DNA from 3 places in the Streptomyces sp. NPDC002328 genome. Region 1 is predicted to be linked to each of the others. Evidence: riboswitches for the same ligand, from Rfam matches in the RefSeq annotation. Region 1 holds a riboswitch; each other region holds the start of a gene.
The links. Region 1 has a riboswitch for S-adenosylmethionine ahead of ACFYX4_RS21700 (putative leader peptide). Riboswitches for the same ligand answer to the same signal wherever they lie in the genome.
Positions count from the first base shown of each region.

Region 2: linked by a shared signal. The riboswitch ahead of thrC (threonine synthase) and the one ahead of ACFYX4_RS21700 (putative leader peptide) in region 1 are both predicted to bind S-adenosylmethionine.
Region 3: linked by a shared signal. The riboswitch ahead of ACFYX4_RS01900 (aminotransferase class V-fold PLP-dependent enzyme) and the one ahead of ACFYX4_RS21700 (putative leader peptide) in region 1 are both predicted to bind S-adenosylmethionine.

Region 1 is NZ_JBIARQ010000008.1:141,443-147,242, forward strand. It holds gene ACFYX4_RS21680 (dipeptide ABC transporter ATP-binding protein) at 1-271, opposite strand, end outside; gene ACFYX4_RS21685 (ABC transporter permease) at 268-1,188, opposite strand; gene ACFYX4_RS21690 (ABC transporter permease) at 1,194-2,153, opposite strand; gene ACFYX4_RS21695 (ABC transporter substrate-binding protein) at 2,157-3,704, opposite strand; gene ACFYX4_RS21700 (putative leader peptide) at 4,098-4,214, opposite strand; SAM riboswitch class IV at 4,247-4,360, opposite strand; gene ACFYX4_RS21705 (phosphotransferase enzyme family protein) at 4,412-5,488, opposite strand; gene ACFYX4_RS21710 (ABC transporter ATP-binding protein) at 5,485-5,800, opposite strand, start outside.
Region 2 is NZ_JBIARQ010000003.1:452,734-458,533, reverse strand. It holds gene ACFYX4_RS11775 (DUF3263 domain-containing protein) at 1-144, shown strand, start outside; gene otsB (trehalose-phosphatase) at 211-1,074, shown strand; gene ACFYX4_RS11765 (trehalose-6-phosphate synthase) at 1,097-2,545, opposite strand; gene ACFYX4_RS11760 (glucosyl-3-phosphoglycerate synthase) at 2,631-3,575, opposite strand; SAM riboswitch class I at 3,754-3,900, shown strand; gene thrC (threonine synthase) at 3,919-5,205, shown strand; gene ACFYX4_RS11750 (MoaD/ThiS family protein) at 5,293-5,568, shown strand.
Region 3 is NZ_JBIARQ010000001.1:413,136-418,935, forward strand. It holds gene ACFYX4_RS01880 (NYN domain-containing protein) at 1-450, opposite strand, end outside; gene ACFYX4_RS01885 (hypothetical protein) at 485-724, opposite strand; gene ACFYX4_RS01890 (rhomboid family intramembrane serine protease) at 906-1,640, shown strand; gene ACFYX4_RS01895 (Lrp/AsnC ligand binding domain-containing protein) at 1,637-1,918, shown strand; gene ACFYX4_RS01900 (aminotransferase class V-fold PLP-dependent enzyme) at 2,083-3,459, opposite strand; SAM riboswitch class IV at 3,588-3,704, opposite strand; gene trpD (anthranilate phosphoribosyltransferase) at 3,794-4,858, opposite strand; gene ACFYX4_RS01910 (cytochrome bc complex cytochrome b subunit) at 4,999-5,800, opposite strand, start outside.

The sequences.
Region 1 (5,800 bases):
ACAGCGTGGCGAGGTCGTGCCGGCCGAAGCGGACCGTGCCCGCGTCGATCCGGCCGTTCGCCGCCAGCAGCCGGGTGACGGCATGCGCGGTGGTGCTCTTTCCGGAGCCGGACTCGCCGACCACGGCGGTGACTTGCCCGGGCCACACGTCGAGGTCCACACCCCGCACGGCCGGTACCGCGCCGCCGCGGGTGCGGTACGACACGGACAGTCCGCGGATCTCCAGCAGTGGTGCCGTCACGTCCTCACCGCTCTTCTGTAGGTGGGTCATCGCCACGACCATTCGCCGTCCAGGGCCCTGGCGACGCGGTTGGTGGCCAGCACGGTCGCGGCGATCGCCAGACCGGGCAGAGCGGTCAACCACCACGCGTTGGCGAGGTAGTTACGGCCGTCGGAGATCAACGTCCCCCATTCCGGGGCGGGTGGCGGCGCGCCGTAGCCGAGGAAGCTCAGCGCCGACACCGCCAGGATCGACGCGCCGAAGTCCAGCGTGGCCAGGACGATCACCGGGCCGGCGGCGTTGGGCAGGACGTGCCGTCCCAGCACCGAGTACCAGCGGGCCCCGCAGGAGCGGGACGCCTCGACGTACACCGCCTGCCGGATCCGCAGGACCTCGGCGCGCGCCACCCGGGCGAACGAGGCGACGCTCGCGATGCCCACCGCGACCGCCACCTTCACCGTCCCGTACCCGAGCGCGGTGACGAGGGCCAGCGACAGGAACAGCGCGGGGATGGAGAGCAGGACGTCGACGAAGCGCATCAGCACGTCGTCCACCCAGCGGCCCGTGAACCCGGCGACCACGCCGAGCAGACCGCCGACCACGAACGCGACCAGGACCGCGATGAGGGTTGCCTTCAAGGACAGTTGGGCGCCATGGACGACCCGGGAGAACACGTCGCGCCCCAGTTCGTCCGTGCCGAACCAGTGACTGCCGCTCGGACTGCGGAAGTTCTGGGCGGGCGTCCCCGTCAGCGGGTCCTGCGAGGTGAACAGACCCGGCCAGAACGAGGCCAGCACCACCAGCACGAGGACGACCGCCGACAGCAGCAGACCGGGACGGCGCAACAGGAAGCGCGGCAGCCGCCGTATGCCGGCAGTCCGGCCCGGCGCGGCGGGGGGACCCGTCTCGACCGGTCGGGCGAGGCCGAGCGCGGCCTCGGCCGGGTCGTCGACGAGACTCTGACCCATCTGACTCATGTGAAGCTCGCCCTCCTGCCCGAGGTCACCACGATCCGCGGGTCCAGCAGCGGATAGACCAGGTCGACCACCAGATTCGTCGCCACGAAGATCAGCGCCCCGAACATCACCACGCCCTGGACCAGCGGGATGTCCTGAGCGGTGACCGCCGCCGCGGTCACCCTGCCGAGGCCGTCGCGGGAGAACACCGTCTCGACCACCACCGAGCCGGCGATCAACTGGCCGACCAGCAGCCCGACGACCGTCAACGCGGGCAGCGACGCGTTGCGCAGCGCGTGCCGCAGATGCACCCGCCACCGGCCGGCGCCCTTGGCGCGCGCGGTCTCCACATAGGCCTGGTCCAGGGCGGTGAGCAGGCTCTTGGCCAGCACCTGGGCGATCTGCGCGCCGGTCGGGACCGCCAGCGTGAGCGCCGGCAGCACCAGGCCCCGCAGCCCGTCGTTGCCGAACGCGGGGAACCAGTGCAGCCGGAAGGAGAACGCGTCGACGAGCAGCAGCCCCACCCAGAACGTCGGGACCGACACCCCGAGCGGGGGCAGCGACAGCAGCAGCTGCCGCAGCCACCGCTGTGCGGTGTACGTCGCCACCACCGCGAGACCGCCCCCGAACACCACCGCGAGCAGCAGCGCGGCACCGGTCAACTGGAGCGTCTGCGGCAGCGCGTCGGCCAGGGTGGAGGTCACCGGACGGCCCGTGGAGACCGCGTCGCCGAAGTCCCCGCGCACCGCCCGGCCGAGATAGTCGGCGTACTGAGCCAGTACCGGCTTGTCGAAGCCGTACTCGTGCCGCAGTGCGGCGACTCGCGCCGGATCGACTTCCCCCGCGTCCATCCCGGCCCCGGCCATCGCCGTGACCGGGTCACCCGGCAGGAAGTCCAGCACCAGGAAGGACACCGTGTAGGCCGCCCACAGCACCCCGACCGCCTGCGCCAGCCGTTTGATCACGTAGAGGCGCACGGGCTAGCCGATCCAGGTGTCGTGCAGCTGGATCCGGCTGCCCGAGTCGAAGGCGAGACCGTGCACCTTCTTCGACACGCCCAGCTGGGTCTGGAGCTCCACCACCGGCACGTTGTACGCGTTCTGCACGATCGACTTCTGCGCCTCGCCCACCAGTCGACCGCGCTTGGCGGTGTCCGTGGTCGCGGCCTGTGCGGACAGAGCCGTGTCCAGTGAACCGGCCGGAAGGTGGTAGAAGTTGGCCAGCCGGGTGGAGAAGGAGCTGCGCAGGATGTCCGGGTCCGAGCGGGTCACGTTCCCCCACACCACGTCGAAGCCGCCCGACTGGAGCGTGGTGGAGAACTGGCTGACCTGGAGCTGCTTGAGCGCCACGTCCACTCCGACAGCCTTCAGTTGCTGCTGCACCAGCTCCAACGCGGGCTGGTTGGTGGCCGCGTTGGGGAACCAGGTGATGGTGAGGCTCAGCTTCCTGCCGTCCTTGGCGCGGAGTCCGTCAGCGCCCGTCCGCCAACCGGCGGCGTCCAGCAGCGACTTCGCCTTGTCCGCATCGAAGGCGAGGCTGGAGGAGAGGTCGGTGTAGTCGGGCGTAGTGTGCGCCAGGACGCTGGTCGCCGGGCGGGTGCCGGTCGGGAACACGGTGTCGGCGATCTGCTTCCGGTCGATGGCGGCCAGGATCGCCTGGCGCACCTTCGTGTCCTTCAGGACGGGCCGCTCGTTGTTGAGCCCCAGGCCGAACACCACACCGGGGTTGGCCCGGCTCTGAAGGGTGACCTGGCCGCCCTTGAGCGCCGCCTCGTTGGCCCTGCCGACGCTGCTGATGGCGTCGACCTGCCCGGACTGGAGACTGCCGGCCCGGACCCCCGCCTCGGGAACGACCTTGAACACCACACGGTCCAGGTAGGCCTCGCCCTTCTTGGACCACAACGAGGAGCCCCAGCCGTAGCCGGTACGCTTGGCCAGGGTGACCGACTGGTTCTGCGCATACTGCTTCAGCACGAACGGCCCGGACCCGATCACGCCGTCACTGCACTTCTGCTGCGGCGACCTCTTCACGCTCGCCGACGACTCGATGCCCAGCGAGTGCGTCGAAGTCGCCTGAAGGAACTGGGCGTTGGGTTCCTCGAAGGCCACCTCGACGGTCAGCGGGTCGACCACGGTGGTGCTCTTGACGCCGCTCAGATAGCCCTGCGCGAGGGTCCCCAGGGCGCCGAGCTTCGGCACCGCGTCGAAGTTGTCCTTGACCACCTGCGCGGTCAGCGGGGAACCGTCGCTGAAGGTCACCCCCGGTCGCAGATGGAAGGTGAACGTCGTCGCGTCGGCGTCGACGTCCCAGCTCTTGGCCAGCCACGGCACGATCTTCCCGGTGGTGGGGTCCTGGTCGGTCAGGGAGTCCACGATCTGGCGCACCGAGTAGATGCTGTCGTTGCTGCCGACCTGCTGCGGATCCACGCAGCCGGCGTCGGAGCCCACCGCGAAGGTCAGGGTGCCGCCGGACTGCGGCCGGCCGCTGCCGCCGCCGGAGCCGTCACCGCCCGACCCGCAGGCGGTCAGGAGGACACCGGTGGCGAGGAGGGCGGCAAGGGGGGCCCGTCGGGAAAGCCCCGAAGCCGGTCGGGAGGGCCTGAAAGCCGGTCGGTCGGGTCGGAACGCCGGTCGGGAGAGTCTGAAAGCCGAAAACGTTGTCACGGAGGGGCTTCTCCTACTCGTGTCACCAGGCACGGTGCCGCGCGAGGCACCACCGCGCATGGGCGTGCGACCCCGGCCGGCTCGACGCCGGACGCGGGGGAGCGCTGCACAGACGGGGGTCAGGGGACGACACCGAGAGCGGTGGCGAGGGGAAAGACGCAAAGGAGCCGGGGCCGACGAAGGGACGTCAGCCGAAGCCGGCGAAGGGGCGCCGGCCTGGGCCGGCGAGCGGACGTCAGCCGACGCCCGCCCGGCTCGTCAGGCCCGACAGAGGCAGCTGGTCGAGCGCTTCAGATCGATGTGGCGTCGGCGCGAGAGCCGGGAGAACGGCGTGGCATCGGCGAAGGAGGCAGCCGGGTCACCGCAGTGCCTCATGCCGATCCCCCTCTCTCCGGCCCCGTCACGGGGCCACGCGCTTGCGGGAGTCGTCGCTGACCCCGCCGGGCTTTCACCTGGAGCACCCCACCGCGCGGGAGGGTTGCCGGTCAGCGAGCCAGGGCTTGACGCTGACACTCAATGCCATTCGTGATGTTAGGGAGCCGATTCGGCGTACGTCAATGCCGCCACCGTCGTCAGCCGCGCACGGACCCCGTGATCCGGTCGAGGAGACGGCGGCCGTTCGCGCCCGTGAACCATTCGGCGTGGCCGACGTAGTACTCGTACGCCAGCCGCGTGTTCTCCGCCGAACGGGTCACTCCGTGGAAGTAGCCGAGTTCGGACAGCGCGAACTCCGCGTGCACCAACGGGAGAAGCGCGGGCAGCGCGGCCGACTCCGCGGCGCTGAGCGGTCGTACGGACCGGTAGCCGTCGAGGAGTGCCGCGGCGTCCTGCTCGCGCACCGGACGGCCGGGCCGCAGCCACTGCACGGCGTTGCGCTCGATCGCCGTGGCGAGGTCGTGCACGGCGGTCGTGCGATCGCTCATGCCGAAGTCCAGGACGGTGGAGACCCGGCCGTCGGCACCCCACAAGAGGTTCGAGGCGTGCCAGTCGTTGTGGGTCCACAGGGGTTCGAGAGCGGCGAGGTGGGGAGCCAGCCGCTCGTGCAGGGGGAGCAGTACGCGCTCGGTGTCCGCACGCCAGGAGAAGTCCCGCAACGCCTCCGCCAACGCCGGACGCTCCGTGACGTACCGCTCCAGCTCTGCCCGCGGGTCGTGCGAGGCGAAGACGGTGAACGAGGCGACGAGCGGCTGCACTTGGCGGCGTGGCGCGTCGAACCCCCGCGCCGCCAGGTGCGTTCGGGCCAGCGCCTCGCCCGCCGCCCGCGCGTGACCTGCGGAACGGAACGGCGACCAGGACAGCGCGTCCCGGTACAGGTCCGTCCCCGCGCCGACCGAGTGGACTTCGTACGTCCACGCGTCGCGCGCCACCGCGTCCAGCACCTCCACCACCGGCGCCCCGCGCAGCCGCAGGTGACGCAGGAACGCGTGCTCCTCCGCCAGCCCCGGCAGGGTCCGTACGGAGTGGTGGTGACGTTTCACGAACAGGCGCCGCCCGTCCTGTTCCACGAGGGCCGCCGCCGACAGCGGGCGCGGGCTGCGCCACACCACCCGGGCCGGCCCGACGACGTCCGTCACCTCCGTGTCGGTGAGCGGCGCCCAGTCCGGCTCGACCGGTTCGGTGCCCAGGCCGTGGGCCAGAAGTGAACTCACGCCGTGCCCACCGCCGTTGTGCCGCGCAGAGCCTCCAGGACCCGGCGCTCGGCCGCCGCGAACTCGGGCGCCGTGAGGTCCTCCACTCCGCGCGGGCGGGGGAGCGGCGTCTCGATGCGCTCGACCACCGTGGCGGGCCGCGGCGACAGGACGTGCACGGTGTCCGCGAGCAGCACCGCCTCACGTATGTCATGGGTGACCAGGACGACCGTCCAGCGGTGCCGCTGCCACATCCCGGCCAGCCACAGCTGCATCTCGGTCCGGGTCAGCGAGTCCAGCGCGCCGAACGGCTCGTCCAGCAGGAGCACCGGA
Region 2 (5,800 bases), on a different contig from region 1:
ATCCGCGAGGAACTGGGGCTGTCCCCGGTCCGCTACTACCAGCTCCTGAACGCCCTCCTCGACGACCCCCGGGCCCTCGCCCACGACCCGGTGACGGTGAACCGCCTCCGCAGAGTCCGGGAGGCCCGCCGGGGGGACCGTTGACGACCGGGGCAACTCCGGGCGGGCTGTGATTGCCGCAGGCACACCCCCCGCAGCTATCGTCACCGTATGGGCACCCAAGAGACGCACCCCGCGGAATCCGCAGCGCTCCCCACCCCCACCACCGCGTACGGGCGAGAGGCGCTGGACGTGATCCGGGCGCGGCCCGGCGCCGCTCTCGTCGCGCTCGACTTCGACGGCACGCTCGCCCCGATCGTCGAGAACCCCGACGACGCCCGCGCGCACCCCGACGCCGTCCCCGCGCTCGCGGCGCTCGCCCCGAAGATCGCCTCCGTCGCCGTCGTCACCGGGCGGCCCCCCGCCGTGGCCGTGCGCAACGGCGGCTTCGCCGACGTGCCCGGACTGGACCGGCTCGTGGTGCTCGGGCATTACGGCGCCGAACGCTGGGACGCCCGCACCGGCGAGGTCAGCGCCCCCGCCCCGCACCCCGGTGTCGCCGCCGCCCGCGCCGACCTGCCGGGCGTGCTGGAGGCGGCCGGGGCGTGGCAGGGCACGTGGGTGGAGGAGAAGGGCCGGGCCGTCGCCGTGCACACGCGCCGCGCCGAGGACCCGCAGGCCGCGTTCGAGGCGCTGCGGCAGCCGCTCACCGACCTCGCCGCCCGGCACGGGCTGATCGTCGAGCCGGGCCGGATGGTCCTGGAACTGCGGCCCCCCGGCGTGGACAAGGGGGTGGCCCTGACGGAGTACGTGCGTGAGATCGGTGCCGAGTCCGTCCTCTACGCCGGCGACGACCTCGGCGACCTCCCGGCCTTCGCCGCCGTCGAGAAGCTCCGCTCGGAGGGCCTGCCCGGCCTGCTCGTGGCCAGCGGCAGCGCCGAGGTCACCGAGCTGTCCGAGCGGGCCGACCTCGTCGTCGACGGGCCCGCGGGCGTCGTACGGCTGCTGCGCGCGCTCGCCGCCCAGCTGGGCTGAACACCGTCAGCCGGGCTCACCCTCAGCCGGGCTGGGCATCCCGCTGGATTTCCCGCAGCGCCTGCAACTGGTCCAGGAACCACTGGGCCGGGGGCAGCGCGGTGGCGGCCGCCGCCAGCCGCTTGGTGTGCTCCGCCCGCTCCTGCGGCCCGGTGTTGAGGGCCTCGTGCAGGGCGCGGGCGGTCTCCAGCACGTCGTAGGGGTTCACCACGATCGCGTCGTCGCCGAGTTCCGCGTACGCGCCCGCCTCCCGGGAGAGCACCAGCACGCAGCCGTCGTCGGAGACGACCGGCACCTCCTTCGCGACGAGGTTCATGCCGTCGCGGATCGGGTTGACCAGGGCCACGTCCGCGAGCCGGTAGGCGGCCAGGGAGCGGGCGAAGTCGTCCTTGACGTGCAGGACGACCGGGGTCCAGCCGGGCGTGCCGTACCGCTCGTTGATCTCCCCCGCGACCCGCTGCACCTCGGCGGTGTAGTCGCGGTACACGGCGAGGTCCTGGCGGGAGGGGTAGGCGAAGGCGACGTGGACGACGCGTTCGCGCCACTCCGGCTGGTCGTCGAGGAGCTGCCGGTAGGCCAGCAGCCCGCGGACGATGTTCTTCGACAGCTCGGTGCGGTCCACGCGGACGATCGTCCGGCGCGCGCCGCCGTCGGGCGCCGCGCCGATCTCCTCGCGCAGCGCCGTGATGCGCTCCTCGACGTCCGGCTCGTGGGAGCGGGCGCGCAGGAAGTCGGCGTCCGCGCCGAGCCCGTGCACGCCGATCTCCGTCCCGCCCAGCCCGCCGGCGAACTCGTCGCAGCACGCGGTGAACGCGTCCGCCCAGCGGCGGGTGAGGAAGCCCAGCCGGTCCGCGCCGAGCATGCCCCGCAGCAACTGCTCCCGGACGTCGGAGGGCAGCAGGCGGAAGTAGTCCACCGGCGCCCACGGCGTGTGCGAGAAGTGGCCGATGCGCAGGTCGGGGCGCAGCTCGCGGAGCATCCCCGGGACCAGGCAGAGGTGGTAGTCCTGCACGAGGACGGCCGCGCCCTGCGCCGCCTCCTCGGCCAGCGCCTCCGCGAAGGCGCGGTTGTACGTCTCGTACGACGCCCACTGACGCCGGAACTCCGCGTCGAACACCGGCTCCAGCGGGGTCTGGTAAAGCAGGTGGTGGACGAACCACAGCACGGAGTTGGCGACGCCGTTGTACGCGTCGGCGTGCACGTCCGCGGGGATGTCGAGCATCCGCACCCCGTCCTCGCCCACCCCGCGCCGTACGGCCTCGCGGTCGTCGTCGGAGAGCGCCGAGCAGACCCAGAGGGCGTCCGCGTCCGAGCCGATCGCCGACAGCCCCGAGACCAGGCCCCCGCCGCCGCGTTTCGTCGTCAGCGAGCCGTCCTCGCCCACCGAGTAGGACACCGGGCCGCGGTTGGACGCGACCAGCACCTGAGCAGCCGCGTCACGCTCGGAAGCAGTGGAACCCGTGGAAGCCATACGCCTCAACCTAGCCCGCACGGGAAACGCTCAAACGTACGGAAGCACTCAGCGAACGCCCGTATACATCCTGCTCACCGAGCGGTCACGCCACCCGGCGCGCCGCGTACTCCGCGATGTCCGCCATCGGCGGCCTCTCCTCCGTGTCCACCGAGTGGGTGCGCGGCTCGAAACCGTCCGCTCCCCGCTCGAACTGGGTGAGCGCGGGGCGCACGAGGTGCCCGCGCGCCAGCCGCAACTGCGCCGTGCGGTAGATCGCCGCCGCCATCCGGCCCAGCGCCTGCCCGTCCTGGTGCCGGTGCTTGCGCACGCCCACGTCGACCTGCGCGAGGGCGTCCAGGCCCACCAGGTGCAGCGCGTCGACCAGCATCCCCAGCTCCACGCCGTACCCGACCGGGAACGGCAGCTGCTCCAGCAGACCGCGGCGGGCCGCGTACTCCCCGCCCAGCGGCTGCACGAAGCCCGCCAGCTGCGGCCAGTGCAGGTTCAGCAGCGGCCGTGCCATCAGCTCCGTCACCCGGCCGCCCTGTCCCGCGGCGCCGCCCAGCGGACGGTCGTACATCGCCTTGACCAGGTCCACGCCGGGATCGGTGAGCAGCGGGCCGACGATCCCCGACACGAAGTCGGAGGAGAACTCCCGCAGATCGGCGTCGACGAAGCAGACGACGTCCCCGGTGGTGACCAGGAGCGAGCGCCACAGCACCTCGCCCTTGCCGGGCACCGCCGGGATGCGGGGCAGGATCGCGTCCCGGTGCACGACGCGCGCGCCCGCCGCCGCGGCCACCTGCGAGGTGCGGTCGGTGGAGCCCGAGTCGACGACGACGATCTCGTCGACGAGCGGGACCTGTTGCATGAGGTCGTGACGGATGATCGCGACGATGTCGCCTACCGTCTCCTCCTCGTTCAGCGCGGGCAGCACCACGGACACCGACTGGCCCGTGGCGCGCTTGGCGGCCATGATCCTGTGCAGCGGGCGATCGGTCACCGACCAGGAGCGGGTGGCCAGCCAGCGCTCGACTTCTTCCAGCACGGTCTGCGGCTCCTCACTGTCGTGATCACACCAGGTGCACACGGCGTCACCGTGTGATCCGTCTCGCGGTTCGGACGACTATCTCAACTGTCCTGGCCGTCGGTTACAGTCTTGAACAACGCGGATGACCATCGCATGTCCGGGGTCATCCGGCGTTCAGCGCTCAACAACCACATACCGCTCATCCAGAGGGGCAGAGGGACACGGCCCGATGAAGCCCCGGCAACCCTCCAGCCGGTCTCGACACGTCGAAGTGGCGAGGCTCCCGGCTCGGGAAGGTGCCAAATCCGTCTCACGGCGAGATGCGTCGTGAGGAAGATGAGGAGAAAGGGCCTCGCCTCACATGGCTGCGCAGACTGTTGCAAGCACCACCGAATCCACCGTGGACCTCGGCCCCGCCGCCGCGCTGAGCTGCCGCGAATGCGGTCACCGCGTCCCCCTCGGTCCGGTCTTCGCGTGCGAGGAGTGTTTCGGCCCGCTGGAGATCGCCTACGACTTCTCGGCCTACGACACCGAAGAGCTCCGCAAGCGCATCGAAGCGGGCCCCGCGAACATCTGGCGCTACGCCCCGCTCCTGCCCGTCCCGGCGGACGTCGCGGACAAGCCGAACATCAACCCCGGCTGGACCAAGCTCGTCCAGGCCGACAACCTCGCGCGTGAGCTCGGCGTCGAGCCCGGCAAGCTCTTCGTCAAGGACGACTCCGGCAACCCGACCCACTCCTTCAAGGACCGGGTCGTCGCCCAGGCCCTGGAGGCCGCCCGCGCCTTCGGCTTCACCACCCTGTCCTGCTCCTCCACCGGCAACCTCGCCGGCGCGGTGGGCGCCGCCGCGGCCCGCGCCGGCTTCCGCTCCTGCGTGTTCATCCCGCACGACCTGGAGCAGGGCAAGGTCGTCATGGCGGCGGTCTACGGCGGCGAACTCGTCGGCATCGAGGGCAACTACGACGACGTGAACCGCTTCTGCTCCGAGCTGATCGGCGACCCGGCGGGCGAGGGCTGGGGCTTCGTCAACGTCAACCTGCGGCCGTACTACGCCGAGGGCTCCAAGACGCTGGCGTACGAGATCTGCGAGCAGCTCGGCTGGCGGCTTCCCGACCAGCTGGTGGTGCCCATCGCCTCCGGGTCGCAGCTCACGAAGATCGACAAGGGGCTCCAGGAGCTGATCAAGCTCGGGCTCGTCGAGGACAAGCCGTACAAGATCTTCGGCGCGCAGGCCGAGGGGTGCTCGCCGGTGTCCGTCGCCTACAAGGCCGGCCACGACGTCGTCCGGCCGCAGAAGCCGAACACCATCGCCAAGTCGCTGGCGATCGGCAACCCGGCGGACGGTCCGTACGTGCTCGACATCGCGCGGCGCACCGGCGGCGCGGTGGAGGACGTGAACGACGAGCAGGTCGTGGACGCGATCAAGCTGCTCGCGCGGACCGAGGGGATCTTCGCGGAGACCGCCGGTGGGGTGACCGTGGGCGTCACGCGCAAGCTGATCGAGAACGGGGTGCTGGACCCGACGCTGACGACTGTCGTCCTCAACACCGGGGACGGTCTCAAGACGTTGGACGCGGTGGCCGGGACGGGGCTCACCGCGACGATCCGTCCCAGCCTGGACTCGTTCCGCGAAGCTGGTCTCGCCTAAGAGTCGTTGTTCGTCTGCGGGGCCGATGGTGGCTGGTCGCGCAGTTCCCCGCGCCCCTTGGTGGGCTGCCCTACTGGAGGTTTCACCGTGAGCGTCAACGTCCGCATCCCCACCATCCTCCGCACCTACACGGGTGGCGCGGCCGAGGTCTCCGCCGAAGGGGGGACCCTCGGGGAGGTCATCGCCGATCTGGAGAAGAACCACACGGGCATCGCGGCCCGCGTTCTCGATGATCAGGGCAAGCTGCGCCGGTTCGTCAACGTGTATGTCAACGACGACGACGTCCGCTTCGAACAGGGTCTTGAGACGGCCACTCCGGACGGTGCCGGAGTGTCCATCATTCCGGCTGTCGCGGGCGGCTGACCGACGGTCAGTACCCGCCGGTAGTAACCGTCGGTAACAGTGATTACCGTGAGTTCATCGAATTGCCCCCTCCGCAAGAGAAGCGGAGGGGGCAATTCAGTGTGGTTGAGCGCGGTACAGTTGGGGAACCGGACCCTGATCCGTTGATCCGGAGCCTTTGATTTCTGCCTTACGCCCGACAAGAAGTAGCCAAAGTGTGCGCCACTTTTGCGGCTTTTGTAACGTTTGCGGG
Region 3 (5,800 bases), on a different contig from region 1:
CAGTTCCGCGCGGCTCTCCTCGTCGGCCCGCTCGGCGTCCGCGCGCTGCGCCTCCTCGCCGGCGGCCGTCACCAGCTTCACCCAGCCGGTGGGCCGCAGCACATAGGCCGCGGCCGCCACATCGAGCGGATCCGCGGCCGGGGGCGGCGAGCCGGAGTCGAGGGCGCCCGCGAGTTCCGGCTGCGCCTCTCTGAACTTCTCCGCGATGCGCTGCCGGAACAGCGGATCCGTCTCCAGCGCGGCGGCCATCGCGTTGCCCGCGAACTTGGCCCGGCGGTTCGGGGCGAACCGGGCGTACTGCCGCAACTGGGCGGGCAGTTCACCGACGGTCAGCCCGCCGAAACCGTCCGAGACGATCTGCACGACCCGGCGGCGCACGCCGTCGGGCAGCGGACGGTCGAGCACCTCAGCGGCGCCGTCGCCCGGCCCCCCGCCTGCGCTCTCCACCATCCGTCACACCCCACTAGCTGTGCGGGCCCGCTCCTCAGGAGCCGGCGCCCGGCCTGTCCACGAGTTCCACCTGGTCCACGGCGTTGCACCAACGGCACCGCACCGACTCGATGGTCTCACTGACCACCTCGCGCTCCTCGACGTCCGGCTCACCGGCCAGATCGAGGTGCACGTACTCGACGACCTTCGACGAGCGCGTCACATCGAACCGGGTGAGGTTGCCGCACAGCGTGCAGCGCCACCGCGTCGTGGCGGTCGGCAGGGGAACCGTCATCGTGACTGTCCGCTTCCTTCTAGTGTCGGTCTTCCGCTTCTCCGGCACCCACCGGACGCCCGGCGGGCACCCTGTGCGTGTGGCTCGTAACCCTACGGCCTGGCGGGTACTCGCCGCCCATCCGTCCACGGCGGCGAGGCGAGAGGGGGGAGTCCGTCCCGTTACGTCATGCTCTGTGTCCATGATCAGCGACTGGAACGGGGCCCTGGACCGAGCGATCCGGCACCCCTCCGCGCCGGTGACGTACGGACTGATCGCCCTGTGCTGTCTGCTCTTCGCGATCGGCCCGGCCTCCGGCCTCCATCCCGCGTACGGCGCCGGCGAGGAGCTGGAGGCCGCGCAACGGGCCTACTTCCGCCGCTGGGGCGTGATCCCCGCCGACCTGTTCGACGGCTCCCCCCGCGCGCTCCTCACCCCGGCCACGGCGCTGTTCGTCCACGGCACCTGGGTGCACCTGCTGGGCAACATGCTCTTCCTCTACGTCTTCGGGGCCATGGCCGAGCACCGGATGGGCCGCGTCCAGTTCACGCTCTTCTACCTGTGCTGCGGCTGCCTGGCCCTCGCGGGCTACGCCGCCGCCAACGCCGGCTCCGAGCAGCCCCTGGTGGGGGCGTCCGGGGCGATCTCGGCGGTCCTCGGCGGGTTCCTCTACCTGTTTCCCAGAGCGCGGGTGACCAGTCTCCTGCCGTTCCTCTTCTTCCTGCCGCTGCGTTTCCCGGCCTGGGTGGTGCTGCCGTTCTGGGCGGCGCTGCAATGGCTGGCGGCGGGGCGGGCCGGGCAGGGGCCGGGCGTGGCCTACCTCGCGCATCTGATGGGGTTCGGCCTGGGCTTCGGCTACGCGTGGGCCCGGTTCAACGGGCCGACTACAGTGAAGGCCGCCCCAGCTCCGGCCCCCGAGGGAGAGAACCAGCCGTGATCACCGCGATCGTCCTCATCAAGACCAGCGTGGACCGGATCCCCGAGATCGCGGAGTCGATCGCTTCGCTGGAGTCCGTGAGCGAGGTGTTCTCCGTGACCGGGACGTACGACCTGATCGCCATGGTGCGGGTGCGGCAGCACGAGGACCTCGCCGAGGTGATCCCCGGGCGGATCAGCAAGATCCCCGGTGTTCTGGGGACGGACACTCACGTCGCTTTCCGTACGTACTCGCAGCATGACCTCGAGGCGGCTTTTGCGATCGGGCTGGACTCCTGAGGTGGTCGCCTAGGCGTCTGCGGGGCGCGGGTGCTTCGTGCGTCTGCGGGTTCGCGGTGGCTTGTCGCGCCCACGCGGCGGAGCCGCATATCGACACAGCCCCGCGCCCCTGGGGGTGCCCCCGAGGGCGCTCGGACAGCGAGGTCGCCGGCGGGCGAAATCGCTCACACCGCCGGGACGCAGCGGCCGTCTTCCGTCCTGTACTGCCACTTCGCGCCCTGGGTCACCAGTTCCTTCACCGCGCCCACGAAACGGTCCACGTGCTCGTCGGGGGTGCCCGCGCCGAAGCTCACGCGGATGGCGTTGAGGGACTTCTCGCCGGGGGCCGCCTCGGGGGCGCCGCACTCGCCCTGCGTCTCGGGGGCGCTGCCCAGCAGGGTGCGGACCAGGGGGTGGGCGCAGAAGAGGCCGTCGCGGACGCCGATGCCGTACTCGGCGGAGAGGGCGGCGGCGAAGTGGGAGCTGTTCCAGCCCTCGACGACGAAGGAGATGACGCCGACCCGCGGGGCGTCGTCGCCGAAGAGGGAGAGGATCCGGACCTCCGGGACGTCGGCCAGGCCCGTCCGCACCTTGTCGATCAGGTGGCGCTCGCGGGCGACCAGCGCGTCGAAGCCGGCCTCGGTGAGGGCCTTGCAGGCCGACGCGATGGAGTAGGCGCCGATGACGTTCGGGGAGCCGGCCTCGTGGCGGGCGGCGCCCTCGTGCCACTCCACGTCCACTCCCCCGTCCTCGCGCCGGGTGACCTTGCGGCTCGCGCCGCCGCCCGCGAGGTACGGCTCGGCCGCGCGCAGCCAGTCGGCGCGGCCGGCGAGGACGCCGGTGCCGAACGGGGCGTACAGCTTGTGGCCGGAGAAGGCGATCCAGTCGACGTCCAGGTCACGGACGGAGACCGGGTGGTGGGGGGCCAGCTGGGCGGCGTCGAGGACGATGCGGGCGCCGTGCGCGTGGGCCGCGGCGGCCAGCTCGCGCACGGGCCACAGCTCGCCGGTGACGTTGGAGGCGCCGGTGACGCAGACCAGGGCGGGGCCGTGGCCCCCCTCGGTCGACACCGTGCGGGCGGCGAGGGCGCGCTCCAGGGTCTCGACGGCCTGGCCGGGGGTGCGCGGGGCGTCGAGGTAGGTGACGCGGGCGTCCTTCCAGGGCAGCAGGCTGGCGTGGTGCTCGGTCTCGAAGACGAAGACCTGGCAGTCGGCGGGCAGCGCGGCGGCGAGGAGGTTCAGGGAGTCGGTGGTGGAGCGGGTGAAGACCAGCTGGTCGTCGGCGCGGCAGTCGAGGAACTCGGCGACCGTCCGGCGGGCGTTCTCGAACAGGTCGGTGGAGAGCTGGGAGAGGTAGCCGGCGCCGCGGTGGACGCTGCCGTAGTACGGGGCGTAGGCCGCCACGTCGTCCCAGACGCGCTGGAGGGCGGGGGCGCTGGCCGCGTAGTCGAGCGCCGCGTAGGTGACTTCGCCGCCCGTGACGAGCGGGACGGTGACATCCCGGCCCAGAACGGGCAGCGGGGAACAAACCGACGGGGCGAGGGCGGTGGTGGAGACGGACATGGCGGAACTCCCGTGAGACAGAAGGGAAAAGAGTGAGAGAGGGTGTGCGGAGGCGGGGCTCGGCGCCCTAACGCATTCGCTTGCTCACGGGAGACTCCTCGACGACCAGGATCCCTGGTTGCGAGAGGGATCCGCGCTTGCCGCGCACCTTGCTGTGCACGGCCTGGTCTTCACCCGGGGCACCCCGCCACGGACGGAGGGTTGCCGGACAGTCGGCCGGGGCCTCATGACTGTCACTCATGACCTGGACAGGAACGTACGTGATGCGTTCGCGGTCCCGCAACTCCTGTCCGGATCGCGGGACCGCGCCCCATCCCCCCTCTGGAGAGGGGTCTTACGCGTTGCTCGCCGCCACCCAGCGCTCCAGCGCCTGCTTGGCCGCGCCGGAGTCGACGGACCGGGCCGCCTTCTCCATGCCGGCCCGGATCTGCTCGGTCAGCGGGGCGTCCGTCGGGTCCAGCGCCACCAGCGCCGCCGCGGAGTTCAGCAGCACGGCGTCCCGGACGGGGCCCGTCTCGCCCTCCAGCAGCCGGCGCGCGACCTCCGCGTTGTACGAGGGGTCCGCGCCGCGCAGCGCCTCCACGGGGACCAGCTCGATGCCCACGTCCCGCGGGTCGAATGTCTCCTCGGTGACCTTGCCGTCGCGGACGACCCAGACCCGTGAAGTCGACGTCGTCGTCAGCTCGTCGAAGCCGTCGTCGCCGCGGAACACCAGGGAGGAGTTGCCGCGTTCGGCGAAGACGCCGGCGATGAGCGGGGCCATCCGCGGATCGGCGACGCCCACCGCCTGGGCCTTCACCTTCGCCGGGTTGGTCAGCGGACCCAGCGCGTTGAAGGTGGTGCGGATGCCCAACTGGCCGCGGGCCGCGGCGACATGACGCAGCGCCGGATGGAACTTGATGGCGAAGCAGAAGGTGATGCCGGCCTCCTCGGCCACCTCGGCCACCCGCTTCGGGGTCAGTTCCAGATTGACGCCGAGCTTCTCCAGGACGTCCGAGGCGCCGGACGCGGAGGACGCGGCCCGGTTGCCGTGCTTGACGACCTTCGCGCCCGTGCCGGCGATGACGATCGACGACATGGTGGAGATGTTCACCGTCTTCGCGCCGTCGCCACCGGTGCCGACGATGTCGACGGTCCGGCCGGGCACCTCGATCACGTTCGCGTGCCGGTACATCGTGCGCACCAGACCGGTGATCTCCTCGACGGTCTCGCCCTTGGCGCGCAGCGCCACCGCGAACCCGGCGATCTGCGCGTCGGTGGCCTCGCCGCGCATGATCAGGTCCATCGCCCAGGCGGTGTCGTCCGCGGTGAGGTCGCGGCCCTCCAGTAGGCCGTTCAGCAGTCCGGGCCAGGAGCGGCCCGCCGCGGTGTCGCCTCCAGCGGGGTGCACAGCGCTCATATGGCCGCTCCTGGGTGTCGTACGAGAGGGGAACTCCCGTAAGAGAGTTGTGATCCCACCCTATCCAGCCGGACGGCACGCCGAAGGGCCCCGTCCGAACACCGGACGGGGCCCTTCAGTGTGGTGTGGCGACGCAGTGATCAGTGGTGGCCGTGGCCGCTCGTGATCTCCCGGTACTCCTCGACGGTCGGCTTGGCGATCTGGTTCTCCTCGCCGTAGTACGCCTTGCTGAGCTTGGCGCGGACCTTCTCGGAACGCTTCACCTTGCGCTCGACGCCGTTCTCGTCGACCGTGGGGCCGATCTCGGCGGGCTGGTACTGCTCGTGCGCGGTGAGCGTGTACAGGGCCTCCTGGCTGAGCGGCTCGTGCACCTCGATGAACTCACCGTGCGGCAGGCGCTTGATGGTGCCGGTCTCCCGACCGTGCAGCACCTTGTCCTTGTCGCGGCGCTGAAGGCCGAGGCAGATCCGCTTGGTGACCACGAAGGCGAGCACCGGTCCGGCGAAGAAGCCGATCCGGACGAACCAGGTGACCGCGTTGATCGACAGGTGGAAGTGGGTGGCGACGATGTCGTTGCCACCGCCGATCAGCATGATCATGTAGCCGGTGATCCAGGCGACGCCGAAGGCCGTACGGGTCGGGGCGTTGCGCGGACGGTCCAGGATGTGGTGCTCGCGCTTGTCGCCGGTGATCCAGGACTCGATGAACGGGTAGAGCGCGATCACGCCGAGGAACAGACCGAAGAGCACCAGCGGGACGAACACGCCCAGGACGAGCGTGTGACCCCAGAAGTTGATCTCCCAGCCCGGCATGGCGCGGATCAGACCCTCGGCGAAGCCCATGTACCAGTCGGGCTGGGCGCCGGTGGACACCTGGTCCGGACGGTAGGGGCCGAGCACCCAGATCGGGTTGATGGACGCGATACCGGCGATGGCCGCGATG